Regions from separate parts of the Buttiauxella sp. AC142 genome, predicted to be linked through region 1. Evidence: predicted binding sites of a transcription regulator. Region 1 holds the regulator's gene; each other region holds the start of a gene.
What was found. Region 1 encodes sigma-54, which starts transcription at its own class of promoters, with help from an activator protein. Its sites were predicted from a motif close to GTTGGCACANNTTTCGCTNT; they were not measured.
Positions count from the first base shown of each region.

Region 1 (9,856 bases):
GTACGTGTTGTTGCCCGGCTAATCCCTGCGGACGTAGGAATGGCATCGTAGCCATTGAATAATGCAATCCAGGTCACTGTTATCGCGAACACCACACTCTTGATGACACAGTTAACCAGATCGGTACGCCAGTTGACGGCATTTTGCATCGCAGACCAGAAGAACCCTGCATCAATTCCCTTCCAGTTAACGCCAACCAATGCGCCACCCCAGATACCCACAGCGACAAAGATAAGCGTCAGCAGTGGCAACGAAATGACACCGGCCCAAAATCGAGGTGAAACGACGCGACGCACCGGGTCAACCGCCATCATCTCCATACTCGAGAGTTGCTCTGTCGCTTTCATCAGGCCAATTTCCGCAGTCAACGCTGAACCTGCGCGCCCGGCAAATAAAAGAGCTGCAACAACAGGCCCAAGTTCACGCAGTAGCGACAATGCGACCAACATGCCGAGACTTGATTCCGCACTATAAGTTGTCAGAACTAAATAACCTTGCAGACCAAGAACCATGCCGATGAATAGGCCTGACACAATGATGATTAGCAGCGACAAAACGCCTACATTGTAAATCTGGCGAATGAGTAATGGCGCATGTTTGCGGAATTCCGGTTTCCCCACCACCGCATTAACAAGCATTATCCCGGCCCGACCAAATGACGCGCAGGTTTTCAATCCCCGCCGCCCGAACGATGCCAGTGCATTAAAGAGCATGAGCAACTTAACTCCCTGTTTCTGATAATAAGTCATCCCGATAATCCGCTGCCGGATAACGGAACGGTACAGGTCCATCGGCAATACCATCGAGGAATTGACGTACACGTGGATCGCTATTTTCACGCAAAGCTGTTGGAGTCCCTTCGGCTACTATGTGCTGATCCGCCGCAATATAGGCATAATCGGCAATGCTAAGCACTTCAGGCACGTCGTGGGAAACTACAATACAGGTCACACCCAACGCACTGTTTAATTCTGAAATCAGTTTTACCAATACCCCCATAGTAATAGGGTCCTGGCCAACGAATGGCTCATCAAACATAATCAAATCGGGTTCGAGTGCGATGGCACGGGCAAGTGCTGCCCGTCGGGCCATACCGCCAGACAGCTCGTTAGGCATCAGTTTAGCGGCTCCACGTAATCCAACCGCTTCAAGCTTCATCATCACGGTGCTACGCAGCAACTCTTCCGGTAAGCGGCGGTGCTCCCGAAGAGGATATGCAACATTTTCAAAGACATTGAGATCGGTAAACAGCGCGCCGGATTGAAACAGCATACTCATGCGTTTGCGAACAGTGTATAAACGTGAGCGCGACATCGCGGGTACATTTTCACCGTCAAACAGGATTTCACCGCTGTCGGGCTGAATTTGTCCACCGATCAACCGTAGTAGTGTTGTTTTACCAATACCTGAAGGCCCCATTATGGCGGTAATCTTGCCACGCGGCACGTTCAGTGAAATATTGTCAAAGATGCGCCGACTGCCGCGGGTAAAACTAACACCGCGAATTTCGACCAGATTCGTCTGCGCCTGGCTCATCATCTTTCCTTTTATCAAGTTCACGGACGAGGCATTGAACGGAAACTCAGTTCCAACCCATCATTTTTACAGAATATTACCCGTCCCGATTAGCGAAAACTGGCATTTGTTTTACTTTTCTGCCGCATAAAGTCAGAATTAAGAATTATGCTCAACCCTACAGATCTGTACGCTCTGCCGGTACTTTCACAGCACAAGACCGGCGATTATACCTGAATAAAGGATTTTGAATGCTGTTAGCTACAGCTCTGTTAATCATTGGTTTGCTTTTGGTCGTCTATGGCGCCGACCGGCTGGTGTTTGCCGCGTCCATTCTTTGCCGTAGTTTTGGGGTTCCACCACTGCTTATCGGTTTAACAGTCGTCAGCATCGGGACTTCGTTGCCTGAACTTCTCGTCGCAAGCTCTGCCGCCCTTCATGGTCAATTGAATCTGGCGGTGGGGACAGCACTGGGTTCGAATATCACCAATATTCTGCTGATTCTCGGCTTAGCGGCGCTTTTACACCCATTTACCGTGAATTCCGATATTCTTCGTCGCGAATTGCCCCTAATGTTAATCGTCAGTGCAATTATTGGCTGGCTGCTTTTTGATAATCAGTTAAGCCGCGTCGATGGCTTAATTTTGATTGCTGTAGCGATAGCGTATCTGCTGTTTACCATTAAAATAGCACGCCTCGCCGGGCATGAAGGCTCTGACAATTTAACGCGCGAGCAACTGGCAGAACTTCCCAGAGAAGGTAATCGCCCTGTTGCGTTTTTATGGCTGGCCGTCGCCCTAATCATTATGCCGATGGCGACACGCATGGTTATCGATAACGCCAGCGTGCTGGCTCATTACTTTGGTGTGAGCGAATTAGTGATTGGCCTGACGATTATTTCGGTCGGCACGAGCCTGCCAGAGTTAGCCACGACGATCGCAGGAGCCCGTAAAGGTGAAGATGATATTGCGATTGGTAATATCATTGGCTCGAATATTTTCAATATTGTTCTGGTGCTGGGCATTCCGGCGTTAATCGCGCCAGGCGAAATAGACCCGCTCGCTTTTGCTCGGGACTATTGGGTCATGTTGATTGTTAGTGCCATTTTCGCCGTACTTTGCTGGCGTAAGCGTCGCTCTATCGGCAAGACTGCTGGTGCTCTGTTAACATGTAGCTTCTTCGTATGGATTGCGGTGCTGTGGTTACTTGCATCACCGGTCGTTGGGTAAAACGGAACGGAAATTATGTCACAGATTAATTTACAACCGGGTTTTGACTTTCAACAAGCAGGCAGAGATGTCCTGAAGATCGAACGTGAAGGCCTGGATCAGCTCGAGCAATACATCAATTCAGATTTCACGCAAGCCTGTGAAAGAATGTTCTATTGCCAGGGCAAAGTGGTCGTTATGGGCATGGGCAAGTCAGGGCACATCGGTAAAAAGATGGCCGCGACGTTTGCCAGTACCGGCACACCTTCGTTCTTCGTCCATCCTGGTGAAGCCAGTCACGGCGATCTCGGCATGGTGAGCGCGCAAGATATTGTCATCGCTATTTCAAACTCTGGCGAGTCGAACGAAATTCTGGCGCTGATCCCCGTTCTCAAACGCTTGCAGGTGCCACTCATTTGCATCACCAGCCGTCCCGAAAGTTCGATGGGCAAAGCGGCGGATATCCATCTGTGCGTGAAAGTGCCACAAGAAGCCTGCCCGCTGGGCCTGGCTCCGACATCAAGCACCACTGCCACATTGGTCATGGGTGACGCACTTGCTGTTGCGATGCTCAAAGCCCGCGGCTTTACCGCAGAAGATTTTGCACTTTCTCACCCAGGCGGCGCATTGGGTCGTAAACTGTTATTACGTGTCAGCGACATCATGCACAGCGGCGATGAAATACCGCATGTCAGTAAAGATGCTTCATTGCGTGATGCACTGCTGGAAATAACGCGTAAAAATATGGGGATGACCGTAATCTGTGATGACCTGATGAAAATCGAAGGGATCTTCACGGATGGTGACTTACGTCGTGTCTTTGATATGGGCGTAGATCTCCACACCCTGAATATCGCAGATGTCATGACCGTCGGCGGAATTCGCGTTCGCCCAACAGTCCTGGCGGTTGATGCATTGAATTTGATGCAGTCTCGCCATATTACCTCGGTATTGGTTGCAGATGGCGACCAACTACTCGGTGTGGTACATATGCATGACATGCTACGCGCAGGCGTGGTTTAACAAAGGATTAGCCTTAATGAGTAACCATGAAGCGTCTCTTGCCACTTGTTATGGGCCGGTAAGTGCGCGCGTTATGGAGCGGGCCGCTAATGTGCGCCTGCTCATTTTAGACGTTGACGGTGTGATGTCTGATGGCCTGATTTATATGGGCAACAGTGGCGAAGAGCTGAAAGCATTCAATGTGCGTGATGGCTATGGTATTCGCTGTGCACTGACATCAGATATAAACGTCGCGATTATTACCGGTCGTAAAGCAAAATTGCTTGAAGACCGCTGTGAAACGCTGGGTATCAAGCATCTCTATCAAGGTCAGTCCGATAAGCTTGTGGCTTTTCAGGATCTTTTAGATAAGCTCGCAATCCCAGCTGAACACGTGGCTTATGTGGGTGATGATTTAATCGACTGGCCTGTGATGGCAAAAGTCGGTTTGAGCGTTGCGGTATCGGATGCACATCCTTTACTCATTCCTCGTGCCGACTACGTGACGCGTATTGCTGGCGGCCGTGGAGCAGTGCGCGAAGTCTGCGACTTGCTGTTACTGGCACAAGGTAAGCTTGATGAGGCCAAAGGGCTATCTATATGAGTAAGACCAGACGTTGGGTTATCATCCTGCTTTCATTGCTGGTGCTGATTTTGATCGGTGTGAATCTGGTAGACAAAGATGCCGTTGCGCCTCCAACAGTGAACACGAATGAACCAACCTATAAAAGTGAACATTCCACGACTCTCGCCTACAGTCCTGAAGGGGCTTTAAATTACCGACTGGTTGCTGAGCACGTTGAATATTTTTCCGAAACCGCCGTTTCGTGGTTCACCAATCCGGTGATGACGCAATACGACGAAAACAAAGTCGCCACCTGGTCATTACGAGCAGATCGCGCCAAACTTACTAACGATCGGATGCTGTATCTGTATGGGAATGTGGTGCTTACAGCTCTGACGCCAGATTCGCAGCTACGCAAAATTACCACGGATAATGCGCAGGTTAATTTAGTCACTCAGGATGTTGCCTCTGATGACCAGGTAACCTTGTACGGAACCAGCTTTAACTCCACCGGCCTCAAAATGCGTGGTAATTTACGCAGCAAAAATGCCGAGCTGATTGAAAAGGTTAGAACATCTTATGAAATCCAGAATAAACAAACTCAGCCGTAATTTAGTACTGACCAGTACGCTTTTAGCCGCCAGTTTTTCGGCATTTGCGCTGACCGGTGATACCGATCAGCCGATTCACATTGAATCTGACCAACAGTCGCTGGATATGCAAGGCAACGTCGTCACCTTCACCGGCAATGTGGTTGTGACGCAAGGTAGTATCAAGATTAATGCCGATAAAGTCGTTGTCACACGCCCCGGCGGCGAGCAAGGTAAAGAAGTGATTGATGGCTACGGTAATCCAGCCACTTTCTATCAGATGCAAGATAGCGGCAAACCCGTTAGCGGCCACTCATCGACTATGCACTATGAGCTGCAAAACGATTTTGTCGTGCTGACCGGCAATGCCTATCTGGAGCAGGTCGATAGCAATATTAAAGGCGACAAAATTACTTACCTCGTTAAAGAGCAGAAAATGCAGGCCTTTAGCGAAAAAGGTAAACGTGTTACGACCGTTCTGGTTCCTTCTCAGTTGCAGAAAAAAGACGGCAAGGCTCCGGCACCCGCCCCTGCGCAGAAAAAGAGTAACTAATTCGTTATGGCTACTTTAATTGCAAAAAATCTCGCTAAAGCCTACAAAGGCCGCCGCGTTGTAGAAGACGTTAGTCTGACCGTTAAATCAGGTGAGATTGTCGGTTTGCTCGGCCCTAACGGTGCAGGGAAAACCACCACTTTTTATATGGTGGTCGGTATTGTTCCGCGTGATGCGGGCAACATTATTATTGATGATGAAGACATCAGCCTGCTGCCGCTTCATGCACGTGCACGACGTGGTATTGGGTACTTGCCTCAAGAAGCGTCTATTTTCCGCCGTTTAAGCGTGTTCGATAACTTAATGGCCGTGCTGCAAATCCGTGATGATCTTTCTACCGAGCAGCGTGAAGACCGCGCCAATGAGCTAATGGAAGAGTTCCACATTGAGCATTTGCGTAATAGCCTCGGGCAATCTTTGTCCGGTGGTGAGCGTCGCCGTGTTGAAATTGCTCGCGCATTGGCTGCAAATCCAAAATTTATTCTTTTGGATGAACCTTTTGCAGGTGTTGACCCAATTTCCGTTATCGACATCAAGCGAATCATCGAGCATTTACGCGACAGCGGGCTTGGGGTGCTGATAACTGACCATAACGTACGCGAAACGTTAGCCGTATGTGAACGCGCTTACATCGTAAGCCAGGGCCATTTAATCGCCCACGGCACGCCAGCTGAGATCCTGGAAGACGAGCATGTTAAACGCGTGTATCTGGGCGAAGAGTTCAGACTCTGATAGGGTAGGAATAATTAACGATTACACCTGAGGAAGTTCGCTCTGAATATGAAGCAAGGTTTGCAATTACGGCTCAGCCAACAACTTGCTATGACGCCACAGTTACAGCAGGCAATTCGTCTGTTGCAGCTGTCGACGTTAGAATTACAGCAGGAACTTCAGCAAGCACTGGAAAGTAACCCGCTGCTTGAGCAAACCGATCTGCATGAAGAAATTGAAACTCAGGAAGTTCGTGAAAATGAAGCGTTAGATACTCGTGAGGCACTCGAACAAAAAGAGATGCCCGACGAGTTACCGTTGGATACCAGCTGGGACGAAATTTACACCGCAGGTACGCCATCGGGAACCGGAACTGACTATATAGACGACGAGTTACCGGTTTATCAGGGAGAAACTACCCAGTCACTCCAGGATTACCTGATGTGGCAGGTCGATCTCACCCCGTTTTCTGATACCGACACCGCGATTGCAACGTCTATTGTTGATGCCGTTGACGAAATGGGCTATCTGACCGTTTCGCTGGATGAAATTCTCGAAAGCATGGGCGATGAAGAAATCACCCTCGACGAAGTGGAAGCGGTGCTCAAACGCGTGCAACGCTTCGATCCTGTCGGCGTCGCCGCACGCGACCTTCGTGATTGCCTCCTGATACAGCTTTCACAATTCGCGCGAGAAACACCCTGGCTAACCGAAGCTCGCCTGATTGTCAGCGAACATCTCGACTTGCTCGCCAACCATGATTTCCGCAGCCTGATGCGCGTCACGCGTCTGAAAGAAGAAGTGCTGAAAGAGGCGATGTGCCTGATTCAGTCGCTTGATCCGCGTCCGGGCCAGTCCATTCAGACCAGCGAACCAGAGTATGTAATCCCTGATGTGTTGGTCAAAAAAACTCAGGGCCGCTGGACGGTAGAACTCAACGCCGACAGCATCCCACGTCTAAAAATAAATCAACAGTACGCTGCTATGGGCACCAATGCCCGCAATGACAGCGACTCACAATTTATTCGCAGTAACCTGCAAGAAGCGAAGTGGCTGATCAAAAGCCTTGAAAGCCGCAATGATACCTTGCTGCGGGTTAGCCGCTGCATCGTTGAACAGCAGCAAGGCTTTTTTGAGTTCGGTGCAGAGCATATGAAACCGATGGTTCTTGCTGATATCGCCCAAGTGGTCGAAATGCACGAATCCACCATTTCCCGCGTGACCACGCAAAAGTATTTGCACAGTCCGCGAGGCATTTTTGAATTGAAGTATTTCTTCTCAAGTCATGTCAATACCGAGGGCGGTGGTGAAGCCTCGTCCACGGCTATTCGGGCTTTGGTGAAGAAGTTAATTGCTGCGGAAAACCCTGCGAAACCGCTGAGTGATAGCAAGTTAACGACTATGCTATCGGATCAGGGGATCATGGTGGCACGCCGCACTGTTGCGAAGTACCGAGAGTCTTTATCCATACCACCGTCAAACCAGCGTAAACAACTGGTGTGACTTAACCGATAAGGAAGACACTATGCAGCTCAACATTACAGGACAAAACGTCGAAATCACTGACGCACTGCGCGATTTTGTGAGCACGAAGTTTGCCAAACTGGAGCAGTACTTCGATAGGATTAACCAAGTCTATATTGTGTTAAAAGTGGAAAAAGTCACGCATATTGCCGACGCAACACTTCATATCAATGGTGGTGAAATACATGCCAGCGCTGAAGGGCAGGATATGTATGCGGCGATTGACGGTCTGATTGATAAACTGGCGCGCCAGCTAACCAAACATAAAGATAAACTAAAACAACACTGATAATCCAGGCAACGGTTTTGGCATTCACGGCTCGTTACGGAAGTAACGGGCCGTTGCCACAACAGAGTGCTTAGGTGAACTTATGATGAACAACGATTCTGCTCTACAACTTAGTAATGTCCTGAACAAAGAATGTACCCGTAGCAATGTACATTGCCAAAGTAAGAAGCGTGCGCTGGAAATTATCAGTGAACTCGCGGCGAAACAGCTCGGTCTGCCACCTCAAGTCGTTTTTGAGGCGGTACTGACGCGTGAGCGAATGGGTAGTACCGGTATCGGCAATGGTATCGCCATTCCTCACGGAAAACTGGAAGAAGATACCACCCGCGCCGTAGGGGTGTTTATTAAACTGGAAACCCCTATCGCGTTTGATGCTATTGATAATCAGCCGGTCGACCTGATGTTTGCGCTACTTGTTCCGGCCGATCAGACAAAAACACATTTGCACACTTTGTCTTTGGTAGCAAAACGTCTCGCGGACAAAACGATTTGCCGACGCCTGCGTTCAGCGCAGAGCGATGAAGAGCTTTATCAGATCATTACCGAAACCGAACATGGTAGTGAAAGTGAATAATCTGGCTGCGGTCATGTGCGTGCCACAGCAAGAGAAGTTGGGGGAGTGATAAAATGGTGCTGATGATTGTCAGCGGCCGCTCTGGTTCAGGGAAGTCTGTAGCCTTGCGTGCACTAGAAGATATGGGATTCTACTGTGTAGATAACCTGCCAGTGGTGCTGTTGCCTGATCTTGCCAAAACTCTCGCAGAGCGACAGATTTCTGCGGCAGTCAGCATCGACGTGCGTAACATGCCGGAAAACCCGGAAATTTTTGAACAGGCGATGACCAATCTACCTGATTCATTTTCTCCACAATTGCTGTTCCTCGATGCCGATCGCAACACGCTGATTCGTCGTTATAGCGACACACGTCGTTTACACCCGCTTTCCAGTAAAAACTTGTCGCTGGAGAGTGCGATTGATGAAGAAAGCGATCTGCTGGAACCGTTGAAATCCAGAGCCGATTTAATCATCGACACCTCTGAAATGTCGGTGCATGAACTCGCGGAAATGCTGCGGACTCGTCTGCTCGGCAAACGTGAACGTGAATTGACGATGGTCTTCGAATCCTTCGGCTTTAAACACGGCATTCCGATTGATGCAGATTACGTGTTTGACGTGCGCTTCCTGCCAAACCCGCACTGGGATCCAAAACTGCGTCCAATGACGGGTCTCGACAGGCCTGTTGCAGCGTTCCTTGATCGTCATACCGAAGTACACAACTTTATCTACCAGACGCGTAGCTATCTTGAGCTTTGGTTACCGATGCTGGAAACCAACAACCGCAGCTATTTGACTGTAGCGATTGGTTGTACTGGCGGTAAACACCGTTCGGTTTATATTGCAGAGCAGTTGGCAGACTATTTCCGCTCACGTGGGAAAAACGTGCAGTCCCGTCACCGTACGCTGGAAAAACGCAAACCATGACCGTAAAACAAACCGTTGAGATCACCAATAAGCTGGGCATGCATGCGCGCCCGGCTATGAAACTATTCGAACTTGTGCAAAGTTTTGATGCCGAAGTGATATTGCGTAACGAGGCTGGCACCGAAGCCGAAGCTAATAGTGTGATTGCACTACTGATGCTGGATTCAGCCAAAGGTGGCCACATTGAAATTGAAGTCACCGGGCCTGAAGAAGAACAAGCATTGAACGCTGTTATCGCGCTGTTCAATGCAGGTTTTGACGAAGATTAACTTATTACGTATTTTGATATTTATCCTTAGAAATACTTAAATGTTTATACAGCCACGCTAATTAACACAATCAACTTATTATATTTAATAGGTTGATTGTCAGCCTCCTCTTTTAATTTTACATATAAAAACTATCAATCCTATAGTT
Region 1 is NZ_CEEDCH010000001.1:4,006,162-4,016,017, forward strand. It holds gene mlaE (lipid asymmetry maintenance ABC transporter permease subunit MlaE) at 1-713, opposite strand, end outside; gene mlaF (phospholipid ABC transporter ATP-binding protein MlaF) at 721-1,536, opposite strand; gene AC0IWZ_RS18570 (calcium/sodium antiporter) at 1,767-2,744, shown strand; gene kdsD (arabinose-5-phosphate isomerase KdsD) at 2,760-3,746, shown strand; gene kdsC (3-deoxy-manno-octulosonate-8-phosphatase KdsC) at 3,763-4,329, shown strand; gene lptC (LPS export ABC transporter periplasmic protein LptC) at 4,326-4,901, shown strand; gene lptA (lipopolysaccharide ABC transporter substrate-binding protein LptA) at 4,870-5,433, shown strand; gene lptB (LPS export ABC transporter ATP-binding protein) at 5,440-6,165, shown strand; gene rpoN (RNA polymerase factor sigma-54) at 6,214-7,647, shown strand; gene hpf (ribosome hibernation promoting factor) at 7,670-7,957, shown strand; gene ptsN (PTS IIA-like nitrogen regulatory protein PtsN) at 8,040-8,531, shown strand; gene rapZ (RNase adapter RapZ) at 8,585-9,439, shown strand; gene npr (PTS phosphocarrier protein NPr) at 9,436-9,708, shown strand.

Region 2 (9,856 bases), 3.3 Mb from region 1:
AATACAGAGCCCACGGCCGCAATCATCCCGCCTGTGCGGAAGCTAATCTTCTGCGGTGAGCAGTTCGAGAAGTCGAAAGCGGGTGATACGAAGTTCGCGACGATATTAATGCCGATAGTGGCGGTAATCATGGTCAGCAAACCAATTGCCATCGCGAGGCTGTTGCCAACATGACTGACTGTTTCGATTGGGTCTGTAATCATTTTTCCAAACAGCGATTGCGTGCCGGAAACGATAACCACGGTCACAATCGAGAACAGCAGGAAGTTGAACGGAAGTCCCCAGCGGTTGCCACGGCGGATCTCTTTCATGCTTTTACCGTAGCGCGAGAAGTCACCGAAGTTCAGTAACGGGCCGGAGAAGTATGAAACCACCAGTGCAGTTGCGGTCAGCATTTGCCATGCTTGTTCGCCAGAAGTGAGTTGTTTACTGGCAAGAGTAAACGAAATTCCATCAAATCCTGTTTGATACAAAATCCAGCCAGCCAGGGCCATCATCACCACATAAACCGCAGGTCCGGCGATATCAATGAAGCGTTTAATCGCATTCATGCCATGCCAGAACACCATCGCCTGTAGCACCCACATGATGCCAAAGCAGACCCACCCGAGATGCGAAAGACCGAGAAAGTGCCCGGTGGTCATTGGCGCAAGTGACGGCCAGAACTTGAGCATAACGAGCATCAGGGCGTTGGCCGCCAGCCAGGTCTGAATGCCGTACCAGGCGAATGCGATAAGACCGCGAATCACAGCCGGAATATTGGCCCCAAATACGCCAAATGCCTGGCGGCAAATGACGGCATAAGGCACACCCGCCATCTGGCTTGGTTTAGCGACCAGGTTTGCACACAGTTGCACGATGCAAATTCCGACCAACAGGCAAAGCAAAACCTGCCAACTCGCCAGCCCTAAAGTGAAGAAACTGGCTGCGACCACATAGCCGCCCATACTGTGCACGTCGGACATCCAGAAAGAAAAAATATTGTACCAGGACCATGTCTGGTTGCGTGTCGGCGCCAGATCATCATTACACAGGCGCGGGCTGTACCCGGCATTGGCGCTATCGGTCAAAACTGATGACGTGTTTTCATTGTTTGGCATGAAATCTGCTCCTTTAAAAACAGATGCTGACGGAATGTCTGCAACTTTCGTTGCATTAACCGGGCCAGGTTTCATGTTTTGTGGAACAAATGGATTATTCAGGCTTTTTGGTGCATTAATAAGGCCGCGCGGTTAATCGCTGCGCTTTGCCATGGTGCAATTGAACATTTTGTTGCCCGGATCTGGTGCTAAACCCCGGGAAAAATACAGAGGACTCAATATGACGAAACATTTGATCCAGGTGATCAACCCAAATACTAATGTTGCGATGACACACACCATCGCGCAGGCGGCGCGAAGCGTTGCTGCACCTTCCAGCGAAATTATTGCCGTTTGCCCAACGCAAGGTGTGGAATCTATTGAAGGGCATTTTGATGAAGCCATTGCCGCCATTGGTGTGCTTGAGCAAATCAAGCGCGGCAAGGAGCAGGGAGTGAGCGGCCATGTTATTGCCTGTTTTGGCGATCCGGGTTTGCTGGCCGCGCGTGAACTCGCCAGTGGGCCGGTTATCGGCATCGCAGAAGCGGCAATGCACGCTGCAACGATGGTTGCGACACGTTTCTCCATTGTGACCACCTTGCCGCGCACCGTGATTATTGCGCGTCATTTATTACGCCAGTATGGCTTCGAGCACCACTGCGCGGCGTTGCATGCGATTGATCTCCCGGTGCTGGCTTTGGAAGATGGCACGGGTCTTGCTCAGACGAAGGTACGCGAGCGTTGTATACAAGCCATGAAAGAAGATAACAGCGGAGCTATTGTGCTCGGTTGTGGCGGGATGGCTAATCTTGCGCGGGAACTGACTGCTGAGTTGGGTATTCCCGTAATTGATGGCGTCACGGCTGCGGTGAAAATGGTCGAATCCCTCATCGCACTTGGCCTTGGAACCAGTAAACACGGTGATCTCGCGTATCCGAATAAAAAGCCGTTATCCGGCTGTTTTGACATGCTGAGTTGATTTTCTGGCTCGGCTCATAAGGACCGAACCATGAATGAAGCACCAAAAAATAAAAACTATCACTTTACCGAGAACTACCCGCGCGACATGAAAGGTTATGCGGGTAAGCCGCCACACGCGCAGTGGCCGAATAACGCCCGAGTTGCCGTGCAATTTGTCCTCAATTTTGAAGAGGGTGGTGAAAACCACGTACTGCACGGCGATGCCGGTTCCGAGCAATTTCTTTCGGATATTATCGGCGCCGCGAGTTTTCCCGACCGCCATATGTCGATGGACTCACTCTATGAATATGGCTCGCGCGCCGGGTTCTGGCGCATCCACAATGAATTCCAGAAACGCGGCCTCACCATGAGTATTTTTGGTGTCGCAATGGCTCTGGCGCGAAACCCTGAAATCGTCGCCGCAATAAAAGCCGCTGATTATGACGTGGTGAGCCATGGCTGGCGCTGGATCCACTATCAAAACCTCGACGAAGCCACAGAGCGTCAGCACATGCACCAGGCGATAGAAATCCTCGAAGATTTGTTCGGCAACAAACCGCTGGGTTGGTACACCGGGCGCGACAGCCCTAATACGCGTCGTCTGGTGGCGGAGAATGGCGGTTTTCTTTATGACAGCGATTATTACGGCGATGATTTGCCATTCTGGAGCAAAGTCACCTGTAGCGACGGCAGCGTAAAACCTCATCTGGTGGTGCCGTATACTCTCGATGCTAACGACATGCGCTTCGCCACCGCGCAGGGTTTTAACACCGCCGAGCAGTTTTATACCTATCTTAAAGACAGTTTTGATGTGTTGTATGAGGAAGGGGAAACCGAGCCGAAAATGATGTCGATTGGTATGCATTGCCGCTTGTTGGGGCGCCCTGGTCGCTTCAAAGCGCTACAACGTTTTCTGGATTATGTGCAGCAACATGACGATGTGTGGATTTGCCGTCGTCAGGATATTGCCGAGCATTGGGTGAAGACGCATCCATTTAAGGAATGACTTGAGTGGCGGGTGCATTGACCCGCCATTCTCTTTAACTCATCAAGCTGACATGGGCTGCCACAATACGCCAGCCATAAGGGAATTTGACCCAGGTCTGCATCTGGCGGCCAATTTTATCGCAACCTTCGCGGGTAAATTCGGTACTGGCAACGGCCATATCATCGCCGTAGGTGGTGATCGTTGTGTTCTGTAAAAGCCGCTCTAACCCCTGTGATGAACGGGTATTTCGGAACGCTCTGATCTCATCGATCCCGTACAGGTTTTCACTGGCTCCGTAGCGCACGGTGCGCGGATCGGACCAGAATAACTCATCCAACACTGCAACATCGTTGCTGATCAACGCCTGTTCGTAGCGGTAAAAAGCGGCACTCACCTCATTGACGATTGCCGGGCGATCAATATTATCTCGCATCATAGTATTTACCTTACCTGGTGATTTTCCCTGCCAGCATACCCTGTATTTCAAGCCGATGGGCGGCTCTCAGGCAGATATCTTCTCGCCAGGGCGGCGCAATGAGCTGCACGCCAATAGGAGTGCCACTTGCGGTCATTAACGGCACCGTCACCACTGGTAAGCCGAGGAAAGAAATTGGCTGTGTCAGCATTCCCATGCTGGCTTTTACAGGAAGGTCTGTGCCGTTGATTCGCATGGTCTGCTGGCCGATAAGTGTTGCGCTGCATGGCGTAGCCGGGGCAATCAACACATCAAAATCGTCAAATATCGGTAGCATCTTATCGCGAAACCAGGTGCGGAAACGTTGCGCCTGCGTGTACCAGGCGGATGGCGTCATTGCGCCTGCCAATAAACGTTCGCGAGAATTAATCTCAAAACGTTCGGCCTGTTCGCGTAGTGCGGGAAGATAATGATTTCCTCCTTCAGCGGCAGAGAGTAAAAATGCCGCGGAGCGTGCTAATTCGGCTTGTGGCAGCGTGATGCATTCCAGCGCCTCGAGCGTGTGAGCCACTTGCGTCACGGCATTTTTGGCATCCACATCGCACCACTCCTCAAAAAAACCGCCGAGCACCGCGCAACGTAAATGTGTGGCTTGCTCTAGTTGATTGGCGACGGGTTCCATGCTTCGTGCAGACTGGAAATGATCGGCAGGATCAATACCCTGGAGCGCATCATATACCTGCGCCAGATCGTCCACGCTGCGTGCAAGGGGGCCGATATGATCGAGGCTGGCAACAAAAGGCTGGCTGCCGCTGCGTGAAAGACGCCCGAAGGTCGGCTTCAGGCCAAACACGCCGCACAGCGAAGCCGGGACGCGAATCGAGCCGTTGGTGTCGGTTCCAAGCGTAAAATTTACCATTCCAGCCGCGACGGCAGCGGCAGAACCGCCGGATGATCCCCCCGCAATGCGGGCAAAATCATGTGGATTTCGGGTCGCGCCGTAATGGCTATTTTCCGTGGTAAAACCGTAGGCGTAGGCATCCATATTCAGCGCGCCAGAAAGCATGGCTCCGGCGGCGCTTAATTGTTTGATGGCGAAGGCATCCACACTGGCAGGAGGTTGTGTGCTAAAAAGCTCGGCACCGGCAAGAGTTGTCACACCTTTAATATCAAAAAGGTTTTTTACCGCATAAGGCACGCCAGCTAACGGTGGCAGCGTTTCCCCGCGGGCGCGACGTTCGTCAATGTTCGCTGCTTCTTGCAGTAAACGCGGGGCGGTTATTTCAGTGAAAGCGTTAATATCAGGATTCGATTGCTCTATTTTTGCAAGCGTAAGGCGCGCCAGTTCCTGGGCTGAAAACTCACCGCTTGCTAATCCTTGCTGAATATCGCGAATGGAAAGCGCGTTCATAGTTTATAAACCCCCGCGACTTCCTGGCGTTCAGGCAAGGGAAAATCCATTAACGGCTCTGCCAGTTTCTCCATGCGAGTCAATTGCACTTCAAGTTCCTGGCGGCGTGGCTCATCAACGGGAACGTCGAGCAGTTGCTCCATGACTTTGATGTACGCGGGCCAGTCGATAGAATTTAATAGCATTTTGTTCTCCTTAGAATCCTGTGGCGCTGCCGTTACTGCGTGGGTCATATGCGCCTTCAAGCATGCCATTGATGTGGCGCACAATGGCTCCGGCGTGGCCGACGGCCTCACTAAAATCAGGCAACGCTTCCACGTCATGTCCCAATTCGCGTAGTGCTTTGAACGTTTCCGGGCTGTATCGGCCTTCTAATTTCAGGCTGTCGGAGGCTTGCCCCCAGGTTCTGCCTAATAACCAGCGTGGCGCGGTCACGGCTTCTTGTAATGGCATCCCCTGAATAACGTGGCGGGTAAAAATGGCGGCCTGAGTCTGCGGTTGCCCATCGCCGCCCATTGAGCCATAAACCATCGTGCGCCCGTCAGCCAGCCGTGCGGCGGCTGGGTTCAGCGTGTGGAACGGCTGTTTCCCAGGAGCCAGACTCAGCAAGCTTTCAGGTTGGAGGCTGAACGCCGCGCCGCGGTTTTGCCACAAAATGCCGCTTTTTGGCAGCACAACGCCGCTGCCAAACTCGTGATAAATGCTCTGAATAAATGACACCGCCAGTCCGCTGCTATCAATCACACCCATCCACACCGTGTCGCCTGGGCCTTTGCCGGTTCCCCATTCTGCGGCTTTATTGTCGTCAATTTCTGCGGCCAGTGCGGCAAGGGGTTCTGGCTCGAGCAGGCTTTGGATTGAGGTGGTAATGTGGCGAGGATCGGTAATGTATTTGTCTCGCAGAGCAAAGGCTTTTTTGGTCGCTTCAACGATGCGATGAACGGTTTGAGTTTCATCGGCTTGCGCCATATCCAGATTCTCGGTGATCCCAAGGATTGCCAACGACACCAGGCCCTGAGTCGGTGGCGTCATATTATAAACATCACCCAACTCATGGCTCAGATGCAGCGGAATGCGGCGTTTCGCACGTTGGGCGGCGAGATCTTGTAATGTGATGGGCATGCCTAAATCAGCAAGTTCTTTGGTAATCAGCGCGGCTAACGGGCCGCGATAAAAACTATCGAGTCCTTCAACGGTCAGGCGCGTCAATGTTTCAGCCAGGCGGGGTTGAGTGAAACGGCTACCTGCGCGCGGAATTTCACCCCGGTCCAAAAACGTCTCGGCAAACCCCGCGATATTGACCAGTTCGTCATATTTGCTGTGCGTCGCCTGCGCCTGGGATTGCGTGACCGGAATACCATCTGCCGCATAGCGAATGGCGTCGGCCAGTAAACGCGAAAGCGGTAATTGCCCGCCCCCAAGTTGTGCCGCAATCTTCAGCGCTTCATCCCAGCCGCTAAGGGTTCCAGGAACGGTCAGCGCCGCTTTGGGGCCACGATGCGGGATTGAGGAAGCGCCTGCATAAAATTCTAAAGATGCGAGAGAACCCGCAGCACCGCTGGCATCAATCGCAATCGGTTCGCCCTCTGGCGGAACAATCAGCCAGAAACCGTCACCGCCAATACCATTCATATGGGGATAAACAACGGCAATGGTTGCCGCTGCAGCCACCATCGCTTCGATAGCGTCACCACCATGGCGCAGCACGGATAACGCAGTTTCACTGGCTAAATGATGTGGAGTGACCGCCATACCGGAAGGAGCCATATTGCTTTGCATCATCGTTTTATCTCTCAGAATGGAAGCTCAGGGATCTCTCTAGCAAGAGATGTTCCAGGTTGACTCTGTTCGTTTCACTGTGCCAGGCTCGAGTGAAACAAAAGTTACAGAGGTCATAATGAAACAATTAGATGAGCGCTTAAGGGCGACATATGAACAGCTTTCCCCACAAGAACAGCGAGTTGCTGCATTTATTGTCGATCATTTTGATGACCTGATTAGCTACAACAGCGCCGAGTTAGCCCGCCTGTCAGGGGTATCCAAAGCGACGGTTAGCCGCTTATTCAAACGTCTTGGCTATGACCGCTACAAAGATATGCGCGAAGAGTTGCGTAACCTACGCCAGAGCGGGATGCCGCTCACCGAAAATCGCGATGCGGTACAGGGTAACACTTTACTTGCGCGTCATTACAAGCAGGAAATGGCCAATCTAACGCAGTGGGTTAGCCTGCTCGACACGCAGCAATTTGCCGACGTAGTCACAGCTCTCACGACGGCAAAACGTATTTTTATTATTGGGTTAAGAAACTCATGGCCGGTTGCGATGCACTTGCGCCAGCAGCTATTGCAGGTTCGTAGTGACGTCTGGCTATTGCCGCAGCCAGGGCAGACGCTGGCCGAAGAGGTGGTGGATATCAGTGAACAAGATTGTGTTATCGCCATCGCGTTTCGTCGACGCCCGCGCATTATCAAACCGCTGCTGGCAAATTTGCATCAACGCCAGGTGCCGCTGCTGGTGATGAGCGAAGCGCAGGGATCAGGCCTCACACCTTATTGCCGCTGGCATTTTGCCGCGCCGCTCGACAGTGTTTCGGCCTTTGATAGCTACAGCAGTGCGATGAGTCTGGTGAATCTATTATCCAACGCTGTACTCCACGAAGCGTTAACCACAGGCCGTCAGCGTATTCACCATATTGCTGAATTGTATTCTGAGTTTGATGAACTGGAACAACGTTAATGCACTTTAGTGGTGCGTTTGCACGCATCATGGGAACCATTCTGGTTCAGAGATGAAGAGTCAGTGAACGGGTTTTGTAGGGTGGATAAGTGGCAGCGTCATCCACCATTTTCGCCGCTTTTGTCGGATGACGCTGCTGCTTATCCGACCTACGAAGAGGTATGTCATCTGTCTCGTTTTCTTCTTTGTCTTTCGCGAAAATTGGTGGCACATTAGTTGCAGAATATTTTAATTAAGAATCTTTTGTTTCACGCAGAATAAAAGGAAATACCATGTTTGATATTCAGCACTTCTCACAAATCAATCCACCGCATCGCTTGTTAATGGGGCCGGGGCCAATCAATGCAGATCCCCGCGTATTACGCGCGATGGCGAGTCAGTTGATTGGGCAGTATGACCCGGTTATGACCGGTTATATGAACGAAGTGATGGTGCTGTATCGCGAACTTTTCCGCACGCAAAACCGCTGGACGATGCTGGTGGATGGGACTTCCCGCTCCGGTATCGAAGCGATTTTGCTGTCTGCCATTCGTCCCGGTGACAAAGTCCTGGTCCCGGTGTTTGGGCGCTTCGGCCATCTGCTGTGTGAAATTGCCCGTCGTTGTCGCGCAGAAGTTCACACCATAGAAGTGCCGTGGGGTGAGGTTTTCACGCCCGACCAAATCGAAGATGCTATTAAAACGGTGAAACCGCGTTTGCTGCTAACCGTTCAGGGCGACACGTCTACCACCATGCTACAACCGCTGGAAGAATTGGGTGACATCTGCCGTCGCCACGGCGTGTTGTTTTATACCGATGCCACAGCTTCATTTGGCGGCAACAAACTGGAAACCGACACCTGGGGTTTAGATGCGGTTTCTGCCGGTTTGCAAAAATGCCTCGGCGGCCCGTCGGGCAGCTCACCGATAACCTTGAGTGCGCAAATGGAAGAGGTTATTCGCCGTCGCAAATGTGTTGAAGAAGGGATCCGAACCACAGCCCATCAGGATGGCGATGACGAAATGATCTACTCGAATTATTTCGATCTCGGCATGGTGATGGATTACTGGGGACCGGAGCGACTCAACCACCATACTGAAGCCACCAGCATGTTGTTCGCCGCCCGGGAGTGCGCACGCATTATTCTCGAAGAGGGGCTGGACGTGGGCATCGCGCGCCACGAATTGCATGGCCGTGCGCTGGTGGCCGGAATTCAGGGCATGGGGCTGGAAACTTTCGGCAATCTACAACACAAAATGAACAACGTACTTGGCGTTGCGATCCCGTCCGCTGTTCACGGTGAAGAGGTGCGCAAAATGCTGCTCGAAGATTTCCATATCGAAATTGGCACCTCATTTGGCCCGCTACAAGGCAAAATCTGGCGCATCGGCACCATGGGCTATAACGCGCGTAAAGATTGCGTACTGCAAACCCTAACGGCGCTTGAAGCGGTGCTTAACCGCCTCGGTTTTAAATCGACGCAAGGGGCTGCAATGCAGGCCGCGTGGGATGTTTATGCGCAGGAAAGTCGCTGATGGTTAAACATGTCATGAACGCCATGCAGGCGAGTTTTGCCGCTCGCCGAATTATGCAGCGAGCAGATGAACTGGCGCAGGTTAGCGAAACGCCGGAACAACTTACTCGAGTCTATCTTTCACCTGAGCATCTGCGCGCCAATTATCTGGTGGCAAGCTGGATGGAACAGGTGGGAATGACCACCTGGCAAGATGCGGCGGGCAACATTTGCGGACGCTATGAAGGCGCAAGAGAAGGCGCTCAGGCTGTTTTACTTGGCTCACATCTTGATACCGTACGCAATGCCGGGCGTTACGATGGCATGTTGGGTGTCTTAACCGCGCTGGAAGTTGTCGCTTTTCTCCATGAACATAATCTTCAATTAGAGCAGGCGATTGAAATCGTTGGCTTTGGGGATGAAGAAGGTACGCGTTTTGGCATCACATTATTAGGCAGTCGTGGCGTGACCGGGACGTGGCCGGATAACTGGCTGGCGTGTGAAGATGCCGCAGGTATCAGCGTTGGGCAAGCACTGGTGAATGCCGGTTTTGACCCTTCGCGTATTCAGAGTGCGGCGCGTGGCGCGGAAGAGTTCAGTGCTTATCTGGAACTGCATATCGAACAAGGGCCGGTGCTGGAGCGCGAAAATCTGGCGCTCGGCGTGGTGACTGCCATAAACGGCGCTCGTCGTCTGAAATGCCGCTTTGTTGGCGAAGCAGGGCATGCAGGTACGGTGCCGATGACCATTCGTAAAGATGCGCTAGCAGCCGCC
Region 2 is NZ_CEEDCH010000001.1:747,239-757,094, forward strand. It holds gene AC0IWZ_RS03365 (NCS1 family nucleobase:cation symporter-1) at 1-1,100, opposite strand, end outside; gene hpxA (allantoin racemase) at 1,321-2,058, shown strand; gene puuE (allantoinase PuuE) at 2,089-3,045, shown strand; gene hpxZ (oxalurate catabolism protein HpxZ) at 3,080-3,463, opposite strand; gene AC0IWZ_RS03385 (AtzE family amidohydrolase) at 3,474-4,853, opposite strand; gene hpxX (oxalurate catabolism protein HpxX) at 4,850-5,038, opposite strand; gene AC0IWZ_RS03395 (gamma-glutamyltransferase family protein) at 5,049-6,635, opposite strand; gene AC0IWZ_RS03400 (MurR/RpiR family transcriptional regulator) at 6,751-7,590, shown strand; gene AC0IWZ_RS03405 (pyridoxal-phosphate-dependent aminotransferase family protein) at 7,863-9,104, shown strand; partial or broken gene hpxK (allantoate amidohydrolase) at 9,104-9,856, shown strand, end outside.
Region 2: a site for sigma-54 is predicted at 7,794-7,813, ahead of AC0IWZ_RS03405 (pyridoxal-phosphate-dependent aminotransferase family protein). Genes of this name have one in related genera too.

Region 3 (9,856 bases), 570 kb from region 1:
AGAAAACGCAGGCGGCGATTATTACTGGACGTTTTTCCCACAGCCGACGTTCATCAGCACCCAGAAGTATTACTGCCACGTTGAAAACAGCTGCTACATGAATTTCGATTTCAGCGCGCCAGACTTCCATGAACTGGCAATTTGGCAAGACCAGGCGGTGCTGCGCTTTGAATGTGCCGACAACTACATTCATTTGCTGGAAAAACTCACCGGTTTATTAGGCCGCCAGCCAGAAATGCCGGACTGGATTTATGACGGTGTGACGCTCGGCGTGCAAGGTGGCACCGAGGTTTGCCAGCAAAAACTCGATGTAATGCGCAAAGGCGGCGTCAAAGTTAACGGTATCTGGGCGCAGGACTGGTCGGGTATTCGCATGACGTCGTTTGGCAAACGCGTGATGTGGAACTGGCGCTGGAACGGCGATTTGTACCCTGAGCTGAATACGCGCATCAAAAAATGGCAGGCCGAAGGCGTGCGTTTTCTTACCTACATCAACCCTTATGTGGCAAGCGATCGCGACCAGTGCGAAGAAGCATCGAAGCTCGGCTATCTGACCAAAACTCATGACGGAAAGGATTACCACGTCGAGTTCGGCGAGTTTTACGCGGGCGTTATCGACTTAACCAATCCCGAAGCCTACGACTGGTACAAAGAACTCATCAAACGCAACCTGATCGAGCTTGGTTTTGGCGGTTGGATGGCAGATTTTGGCGAATATTTACCAACCGATACCGTGCTGCATAACGGCGTTAGCGCTGAAGTCATGCATAACGCGTGGCCTGCGCTGTGGGCGAAGTGTAATTACGAAGCGCTTGAAGAAACCGGCAAGCTGGGCGAGGTGCTGTTCTTTATGCGTGCGGGTTATACCGGCAGCCAGAAATACTCGACGATGATGTGGGCTGGTGATCAGAACGTGGACTGGAGCCTGGACGATGGTCTGGCGTCAGTGATCCCGGCGGCGTTGTCGTTGGCTATGACCGGACACGGTCTGCATCATAGCGATATCGGAGGTTACACCACGCTGTTCGATATGAAGCGCAGTAAAGAGTTGCTGATGCGCTGGTGCGAATTTAGCGCCTTCACGCCGATGATGCGCACACATGAAGGTAACCGTCCGGGCGATAATGTGCAATTCGACAACGATAGCGACATCATCGCGCAATTTGCCCGCATGACGACGGTATTCACGACGCTTAAGCCGTATATCAAACACGCCGTAGCGCTTAACTCTCAAAGCGGCTTACCCGTGATGCGCCCGTTATTCCTCCATTACGAAGACGACCCGCAAACCTACATCCTGAAATATCAGTATCTGTTTGGCCGCGATTTGCTGGTCGCACCGGTTCATCAGCCTGGTAGTAGCGAATGGACGCTGTATTTGCCACAGGATAACTGGGTCAACCTATGGACGGGCGAACCGTACACCGGTGGCGGTGAAATTACCGTTGCTGCGCCAATCGGCCAACCTCCAGTGTTTTACCGGGCCACCAGCGAATGGGCTGAGCTGTTTACCTCATTGCGTCATATCTGATAGCCGTGGCGGCGAGTTCAAATCTCGCCGCCACAAGGAGAATAAAAATGAGTCATCAGACCGACAGCCGGGGCAGCGATCCGGCCACTTTATTGCTTCCGTTACGGGAAAAAATCGCCTATGGAATGGGCGACCTGGGTTCAAATATCTTGCTGGATATCGGCACACTTTACCTGCTGAAGTTCTATACCGACGTTTTAGGTCTGCCCGGCACTTACGGCGGCGTGATTTTCCTGATTGCCAAGTTTTTTACCGCGTTTACCGATATGGGCACAGGCATCATGCTCGATTCACGGCGCAAGATTGGGCCAAAAGGGAAATTCCGCCCGTTCGTGCTGTACGCGGCATTTCCCGTCACGTTACTGGCGATAGCTAACTTTGTCGGCACGGATTTCAGCATCACCGGCAAAACCGTAATGGCGACGGTGCTGTTCATGTTGTATGGCTTGTTCTTCAGCATGATGAACTGTTCTTACGGCGCGATGGTTCCGGCGATGACTAAAAACCCGAATGAACGTGCATCGCTGGCGGCGTGGCGACAAGGCGGTGCCACGCTCGGCCTGCTGCTGTGCACCGTCGGTTTTGTGCCGGTGATGAACATGGTCGATAACAATCCGCAACTGGGTTATATCGTGGCAGCGGCGTTGTTTAGCGCCTTCGGCTTGTTCTTTATGTGGTGGTGTTATTCCGGCGTGAGAGAGCGATATGTCGAAACCCAGCAGCCTGCACCTGGGCACAAGCCGGGTTTGTTGCAATCATTCAAAGCTATCGCCGGCAACCGCCCGCTGTTTATTCTTTGCATCGCCAATTTATGCACACTCGGCGCATTTAACGTCAAACTGGCGATTCAGGTTTATTACACGCAATACGTGCTCAATGATCCACTGCTGCTTTCATACATGGGCTTTTTCAGCATGGGCTGTATTTTCTTCGGCGTGTTCCTGATGCCTTCTGCCGTGCGCCGCTTCGGCAAGAAAAAGGTCTATATCGCCGGGTTGCTTGTTTGGGTAGTGGGCGATTTGCTCAACTACACGATGGGCGATAGTTCGGTCAGCTTCGTGATGTTCTCGTGCCTGGCGTTCTTCGGCTCTGCGTTCGTCAACAGCCTGAACTGGGCGCTGGTTTCCGACACCGTGGAATACGGTGAATGGCGAACAGGCGTGCGCTCTGAAGGCACGGTCTATACCGGTTTCACCTTCTTCCGTAAGGTTTCGCAAGCATTGGCGGGCTTCTTCCCTGGTTTGATGCTGACGCAAATCGGCTATGTGCCAAACGTAGTGCAATCAGCCGGAACCGTTGAAGGGCTACGGCAGTTAATATTCATCTGGCCGAGCGCGCTGGCGGTGGTGACGATTATCGCGATGGGCGGCTTCTACAATCTGAATGAAAAAATGTACGTGCGGATTGTGGGTGAGATTGAAAGCCGCAAACGGGCTGCTGCACATTAATAAGGGTCGGCCATGAATGTATTAACGCTAAAGCTCAGTTTGCGAGAAAAGTTCGCGTACGGCATGGGGGATTTTGGCTCAAACCTGATGCTGTGTATCGGTACGCTGTATCTGTTGAAGTTTTATACGGATGTGCTTGGTCTTCCGGCATTTTACGGCGGCGTTATCTTTCTGGTCGCCAAATTCTTCACCGCCTTTACCGATATCCTAACCGGCGTGTTGATTGATTCACGCCGGAATATCGGCCCTAAAGGGAAGTTTCGCCCTTTCATTTTTTATGCGGCAATGCCGGTGGCGCTGGTAGCAACAGCGCAATTTGTGGATACCGGTTTAACCCTGACGATGAAAACGGCGTTATCGACAGTACTGTTTATGTTGTTCGGCCTGTTTTACAGCCTGATGAATTGCTCTTACGGCGCGATGGTTCCGGCGATAACTAAAAATCCGCATGAGCGCGCACAACTGGCGGCGTGGCGGCAAGGTGGTGCCACACTTGGGTTGCTGCTTTGTACTGTGGGATTTATACCGATTCAGGCGCTGTTTGTTGAGCGCCCATCGCTGGGTTATTTAGTTGCGGCAACACTCTTCGCGACCTGCGGGTTATTTTGCATGTGGTGGTGCCACAGCGGCGTCAAAGAGCGTTATGTGGAAGTGGTGCCGGAAAGCCATAAGCCGGCCATCGCTAAGTCGTTTCTCGCAATCTTTCGCAACCCGCCGTTGCTGGTGTTATGCATCGCCAATCTTTGCACGCTGGCGGCTTTTAACATCAAGCTGGCAATTCAGGTTTATTACACTCAGTACGTACTGAACGATATCCATCTGCTTTCCTGGATGGGTTTTTTCAGTATGGGCTGCATCCTGATTGGCGTGCTGATGGTGCCAGCGGCGGTGAAACGTTTCGGGAAAAAGCAGGTTTATCTGGGCGGATTGTTGTTATGGGCGGCGGGAGATTTGCTGAATTATGCCTGGGGAGACAGTTCGTTATCGTTCGTGCTGTTTTCCTGCATGGCGTTTTTTGGCACCGCGTTTGTCAACAGCCTGAACTGGGCATTGGTGCCGGATACTGTGGATTACGGTGAGTGGAAAACCGGCATTCGCGCCGAAGGCTCGGTTTATACCGGCTACACGTTTTCACGCAAAATTTCGGCAGCACTGGCGGGCTTTTTACCCGGCATTATGCTGACGCAAATCGGGTATATCCCCAACATCGCGCAGAGTGAAACCACGTTAAATGGCCTGCGCCAGCTAATATTTATCTGGCCATGCAGCCTGGCGATTACCGCAGCGATGACCATGGGGCTGTTTTATAAATTAAATGAACAGCGGTTTATGCAAATAATCGCCGAATTAAACGAACGCAAGCAGGAGGCTTCCACTCCACAACTGTCAGTTGAAAATACCAAAGAAGCTTCCGCAACTTTATAAAAAACAACGATTAACCGGTGCGCTTTAAATGGATACCAATATCGTATTCGTTTTAGAAAGGTATAAATCAGAGCAAAAAAAAGCCCCGCCTAAACAGGCAGGGCTTCAATGCTTTGCAGGAAAGAAACTTACGCTTCTTTGCTACCACGACCCGCACGTTTGCGGTCGTTTTCAGTCAGGTGACGCTTACGAATACGTACGGAAGTCGGAGTAACTTCTACCAGTTCGTCATCATCGATGAATTCCAGAGCTTGCTCCAGGGACATCTTCTGTGCAGGAACCAAAGTAGTTGCTTCGTCAGTACCAGACGCACGCATGTTGGTCAGTTTCTTACCGGTCAGGCAGTTTACAGTCAGGTCGTTAGAACGACTGTGAATACCGATGATCTGGCCTTCATAAACTTCTGCACCGTGACCCAGGAACAGCTTACCGCGGTCCTGCAGGCTGAACAGCGCAAACGCTACTGCTTTACCCTGGCCGTTAGAGATCAGCACGCCGTTCTGGCGCTGGCCGATTTCGCCTGGTTTCACGTCGTCGTAGTGGCTGAATGTGGAGTACAGCAGACCAGTACCAGAAGTCATGGTCATGAACTCAGTACGGAAGCCGATCAGGCCACGTGCTGGGATCAGGTAATCCAGACGGATACGGCCTTTGCCGTCAGGGATCATGTCTTTGACATCGCCCTTACGCTCGCCCATCGCCTGCATTACAGAACCCTGGTGCTGTTCTTCGATATCCAGAGTCACGTTTTCGAACGGCTCTTGCATACGACCATCGATCAGACGGTTGATTACTTTCGGACGGGACACAGCCAGTTCGAAGCCTTCACGACGCATGTTTTCGATAAGTACAGACAGGTGCAGTTCGCCACGACCGGATACACGGAATGCATCCGCATCTTCGGTTTCTTCAACACGCAGTGCAACGTTGTGCACCAGCTCTTTGTTCAGGCGGTCAAGGATCTGACGAGAGGTAACGAATTTACCTTCTTTGCCACAGAACGGAGAGGTGTTGACGTTGAAGAACATGGTAACAGTTGGTTCATCAACAGACAGTGCTGGCAGCGCTTCAACATTTTGCGTATCGCAAAGGGTGTCGGAGATGTTCAGCTCGCCCAGACCGGTAATCGCGATGATGTCGCCTGCTTCGGCTTCGGTGGATTCAATACGCTCCAGACCGAGGTGAGTCAGTACTTTACCGACTTTACCGTTACGAGTTTTACCTTCGCTGTCGATGATAGTGATTTGCTGGTTAGGCTTCACTTTACCGCGTTTGATGCGACCGATGCCGATAACACCAACATAGTTGTTGTAGTCGAGCTGGGAGATTTGCATCTGGAACGGACCATCAGAGTCAACGGATGGCGCTTTAACGTGGTCAACAATCGCCTGGTACAGCGGGGTCATGTCTTCCGCCATATCACCGTGATCGTTACCCGCGATACCCATCAATGCTGATGCATAGATGATTGGGAAATCGAGTTGCTCGTCGGTTGCGTCGAGGTTTACGAACAGGTCGAAGACCTGATCAACAACCCAGTCAGGACGCGCGCCAGGACGGTCAACTTTGTTAATTACAACAATTGGCTTCAAACCGTGGGCAAATGCCTTTTTGGTTACGAAGCGCGTCTGCGGCATTGGGCCATCCATTGCGTCAACGACCAGCAGAACGGAGTCTACCATGGACATTACACGTTCAACTTCACCACCGAAGTCGGCGTGCCCAGGGGTATCAACGATGTTGATACGGTAGTCATTCCATTTGATAGCGGTGTTTTTAGCGAGGATGGTAATCCCACGCTCTTTCTCCAAATCGTTGGAGTCCATCACGCGTTCGGTGGCTTCAGCACGTTCGTTACTGAAAGTACCAGATTGCTGCAGCAGCTTATCAACCAGGGTAGTTTTACCATGGTCAACGTGCGCGATGATGGCGATATTACGCAGATTTTCGATCACAACTTTGCCTCAGGCATTAGAAATAGCGCGTTATTGTACACGTATTAATCGAAGGACATAACAGGATCACAAAGAACTTTTACAAACAATGTAAAAAGTAAGGGTTTGTGATCGCTTTCACGGAGCAAAAAAGGGAGCTACAACGAAAATTGCACCAATATGGTGCTCAAATCTCAGACTGAAGCACTACATTGGTGCAAACTATCCATCGTGGTGCAGCCCTTTTGCACTATAGTGCGCATGATAGCGCCTTTTTGGGGTAATTTAAAAGTTGGCACAGATTTCGCTTTAATCATTTCAGGGCAACAAGCCAATTCAATGACCAAATCCGGGAGAGTTAAGTATGTCCGCTGAACACGTTTTGACGATGCTGAATGAACACGAAGTGAAGTTTGTAGATTTGCGCTTCACTGACACCAAAGGTAAAGAACAGCACGTCACTATCCCTGCTCATCAGGTTACTGCTGACTTCTTCGAAGAAGGCAAAATGTTTGATGGTTCTTCAATTGGTGGCTGGAAAGGCATCAACGAGTCCGACATGGTTCTGATGCCAGATGCGTCTACCGCTGTCATTGACCCATTCTTCGCTGATTCTACGCTGATCATTCGTTGCGACATTCTCGAGCCTGGCACCATGCAGGGTTATGACCGCGACCCACGCTCCATTTCTAAGCGTGCTGAAGACTACCTGCGTTCTACTGGCATCGCCGATACCGTACTGTTCGGGCCAGAACCAGAGTTCTTCCTGTTCGACGACGTTCGTTTCGGTAGCTCTATTTCCGGTTCTCACGTTGCTATCGATGATATCGAAGGCGCATGGAACAGCGGCACCAAATACGAAGGCGGCAACAAAGGCCACCGTCCTGCAGTTAAAGGCGGTTACTTCCCAGTTCCACCAGTTGACTCCGCTCAAGACCTGCGTTCTGCAATGTGTCTGACTATGGAGCAAATGGGCCTGGTTGTTGAAGCTCACCACCACGAAGTGGCAACTGCTGGTCAGAACGAAGTGGCTACCCGCTTCAACACCATGACTAAAAAAGCAGATGAAATTCAGATTTACAAATATGTGGTTCATAACGTTGCTCATGCATACGGTAAAACTGCGACCTTTATGCCAAAACCAATGTTTGGCGATAACGGTTCTGGTATGCACTGCCACATGTCCCTGGCTAAGAACGGTGTAAACCTGTTCGCTGGTGACAAATATGCAGGCCTGTCTGAGCAAGCGCTGTACTACATCGGTGGTGTTATCAAACACGCTAAAGCCATCAACGCCCTGGCTAACCCAACCACCAACTCCTACAAGCGTTTGGTCCCGGGTTATGAAGCTCCAGTCATGCTGGCTTACTCTGCCGCTAACCGTTCTGCTTCAATCCGTATCCCAGTAGTTGCGTCTCCGAAAGCACGTCGTATCGAAGTGCGCTTCCCGGACCCAGCAGCTAACCCGTACCTGTGCTTCGCGGCACTGCTGATGGCTGGTCTTGATGGTATCAAGAACAAAATCCATCCGGGCGAAGCAATGGACAAAAACCTGTACGACCTGCCGCCAGAAGAAGCGAAAGAGATCCCACAAGTTGCTGGCTCTCTGGAAGAAGCACTGAACTGCCTGAACGAAGACCGCGAGTTCCTGACTGCGGGCGGCGTGTTCACTGATGAAGCTATCGACGCTTATATCGCTCTGCGTATGGAAGAAAACGACCGTGTGCGCATGACTCCACACCCAGTCGAGTTCGAACTGTACTACAGCGTTTAATCACGTTGTAAATACCCAGAACTTTTAGCCCATCGTTGATGGGCTTTTTTCTCCACAAATAACCTGTTGCCGCAATATCTTTTGCCGACGGGAAACTATAATGCACCATTACAGTGCACATTATCGGAGACTGCTGTATGGCAACCGGCACACTGCCCGATGCTGGGCAGATCCTGAATTCTTTAATCAACAGTATTTTACTGGTGGATGACGAGCTGGCTGTGCATTACGCCAACCCAGCGGCACAGCAACTTTTGGCGCAAAGTTCGCGCAAGCTGTACGGCACTCCATTACCAGAACTGTTGAGTTACTTTTCGCTCAACGTTGGCTTGATGCAGGAAAGCCTGACCTCAGGCCAGGGTTTCACCGATAACGAAGTCACGCTGGTTATTGATAGCCGCTCCCACATTCTTTCCCTGACTGCACAACGTTTACCGGAAGGGTACATCCTGATGGAAATGGCGCCGATGGATAACCAACGTCGCTTGAGTCAGGAACAGTTGCAGCAGGCGCAACAAATAGCCGCCCGAGATTTAGTTCGCGGGCTGGCACATGAGATTAAAAATCCACTTGGTGGGTTACGTGGAGCAGCCCAACTGCTGGCCAGAGCCTTACCAGACCCATCACTGACTGAATACACCAAGGTGATTATTGAGCAGGCTGATCGCTTACGGAATCTGGTAGATAGACTATTAGGCCCACAGCAGCCGGGAATGCACGTCACTGAAAGCATCCACAAAGTGACCGAGCGTGTGATGAAACTGGTGTCGATGGAATTACCAGCAAACGTAACGCTGGTCAGAGATTACGACCCAAGTTTGCCGGAACTGGCCCACGATCCCGACCAAATTGAACAGATTTTATTAAATATTGTTCGCAATGCCCTTCAGGCGCTTGGCAGCGACGGCGGTGAGATAGTGTTACGCACACGTACTGCATTCCAGCTTACACTGCATGGCACGCGCTACCGTCTGGCGGCGCGTATTGATATTGAAGACAACGGTCCGGGCATTCCGGCCCATCTGCAGGACACACTATTCTACCCAATGGTGAGCGGACGTGAGGGAGGGACAGGTTTAGGTCTTTCCATAGCACGCAACTTGATAGATCAGCATTCGGGAAAAATCGAATTTAACAGTTGGCCAGGTCATACCGAGTTTTCGGTTTATCTGCCTATTCGTAAGTAGAGGTCTTTATGCAACGAGGCATAGTTTGGATCGTTGATGACGATAGCTCCATCCGTTGGGTGCTGGAACGTGCTCTGACCGGAGCGGGTTTAAGCTGCACCACCTTTGAGAGCGGCAGTGAAGTCCTTAATGCTCTTGCAACCAAGACCCCGGACGTTTTGTTATCTGACATTCGCATGCCCGGCATGGACGGCCTGGCGCTGCTTAAGCAGATTAAACAACGCCACCCGATGCTACCGGTCATCATAATGACGGCTCACTCAGACCTTGAAGCCGCCGTGAGTGCCTACCAACAAGGCGCTTTTGATTACCTGCCAAAACCTTTTGATATTGACGAAGCGGTCGCACTGGTTGAGCGCGCCATCAGCCATTATCTGGAACAACAGCAGCCGCGCAATGTACAGGTGAATGGACCGACCACCGATATTATCGGTGAAGCACCGGCTATGCAGGATGTGTTTCGCATTATTGGCCGTTTGTCCCGGTCATCAATAAGCGTGCTGATTAACGGTGAATCGGGTACCGGTAAAGAGTTGGTGGCTCACGCCTTACACCGC
Region 3 is NZ_CEEDCH010000001.1:4,579,110-4,588,965, reverse strand. It holds gene AC0IWZ_RS21395 (alpha-glucosidase) at 1-1,531, shown strand, start outside; gene AC0IWZ_RS21390 (MFS transporter) at 1,579-2,979, shown strand; gene AC0IWZ_RS21385 (MFS transporter) at 2,992-4,404, shown strand; gene typA (ribosome-dependent GTPase TypA) at 4,533-6,359, opposite strand; gene glnA (glutamate--ammonia ligase) at 6,703-8,112, shown strand; gene glnL (nitrogen regulation protein NR(II)) at 8,250-9,299, shown strand; gene glnG (nitrogen regulation protein NR(I)) at 9,308-9,856, shown strand, end outside.
Region 3: a site for sigma-54 is predicted at 6,630-6,649, ahead of glnA (glutamate--ammonia ligase). Genes of this name have one in related genera too.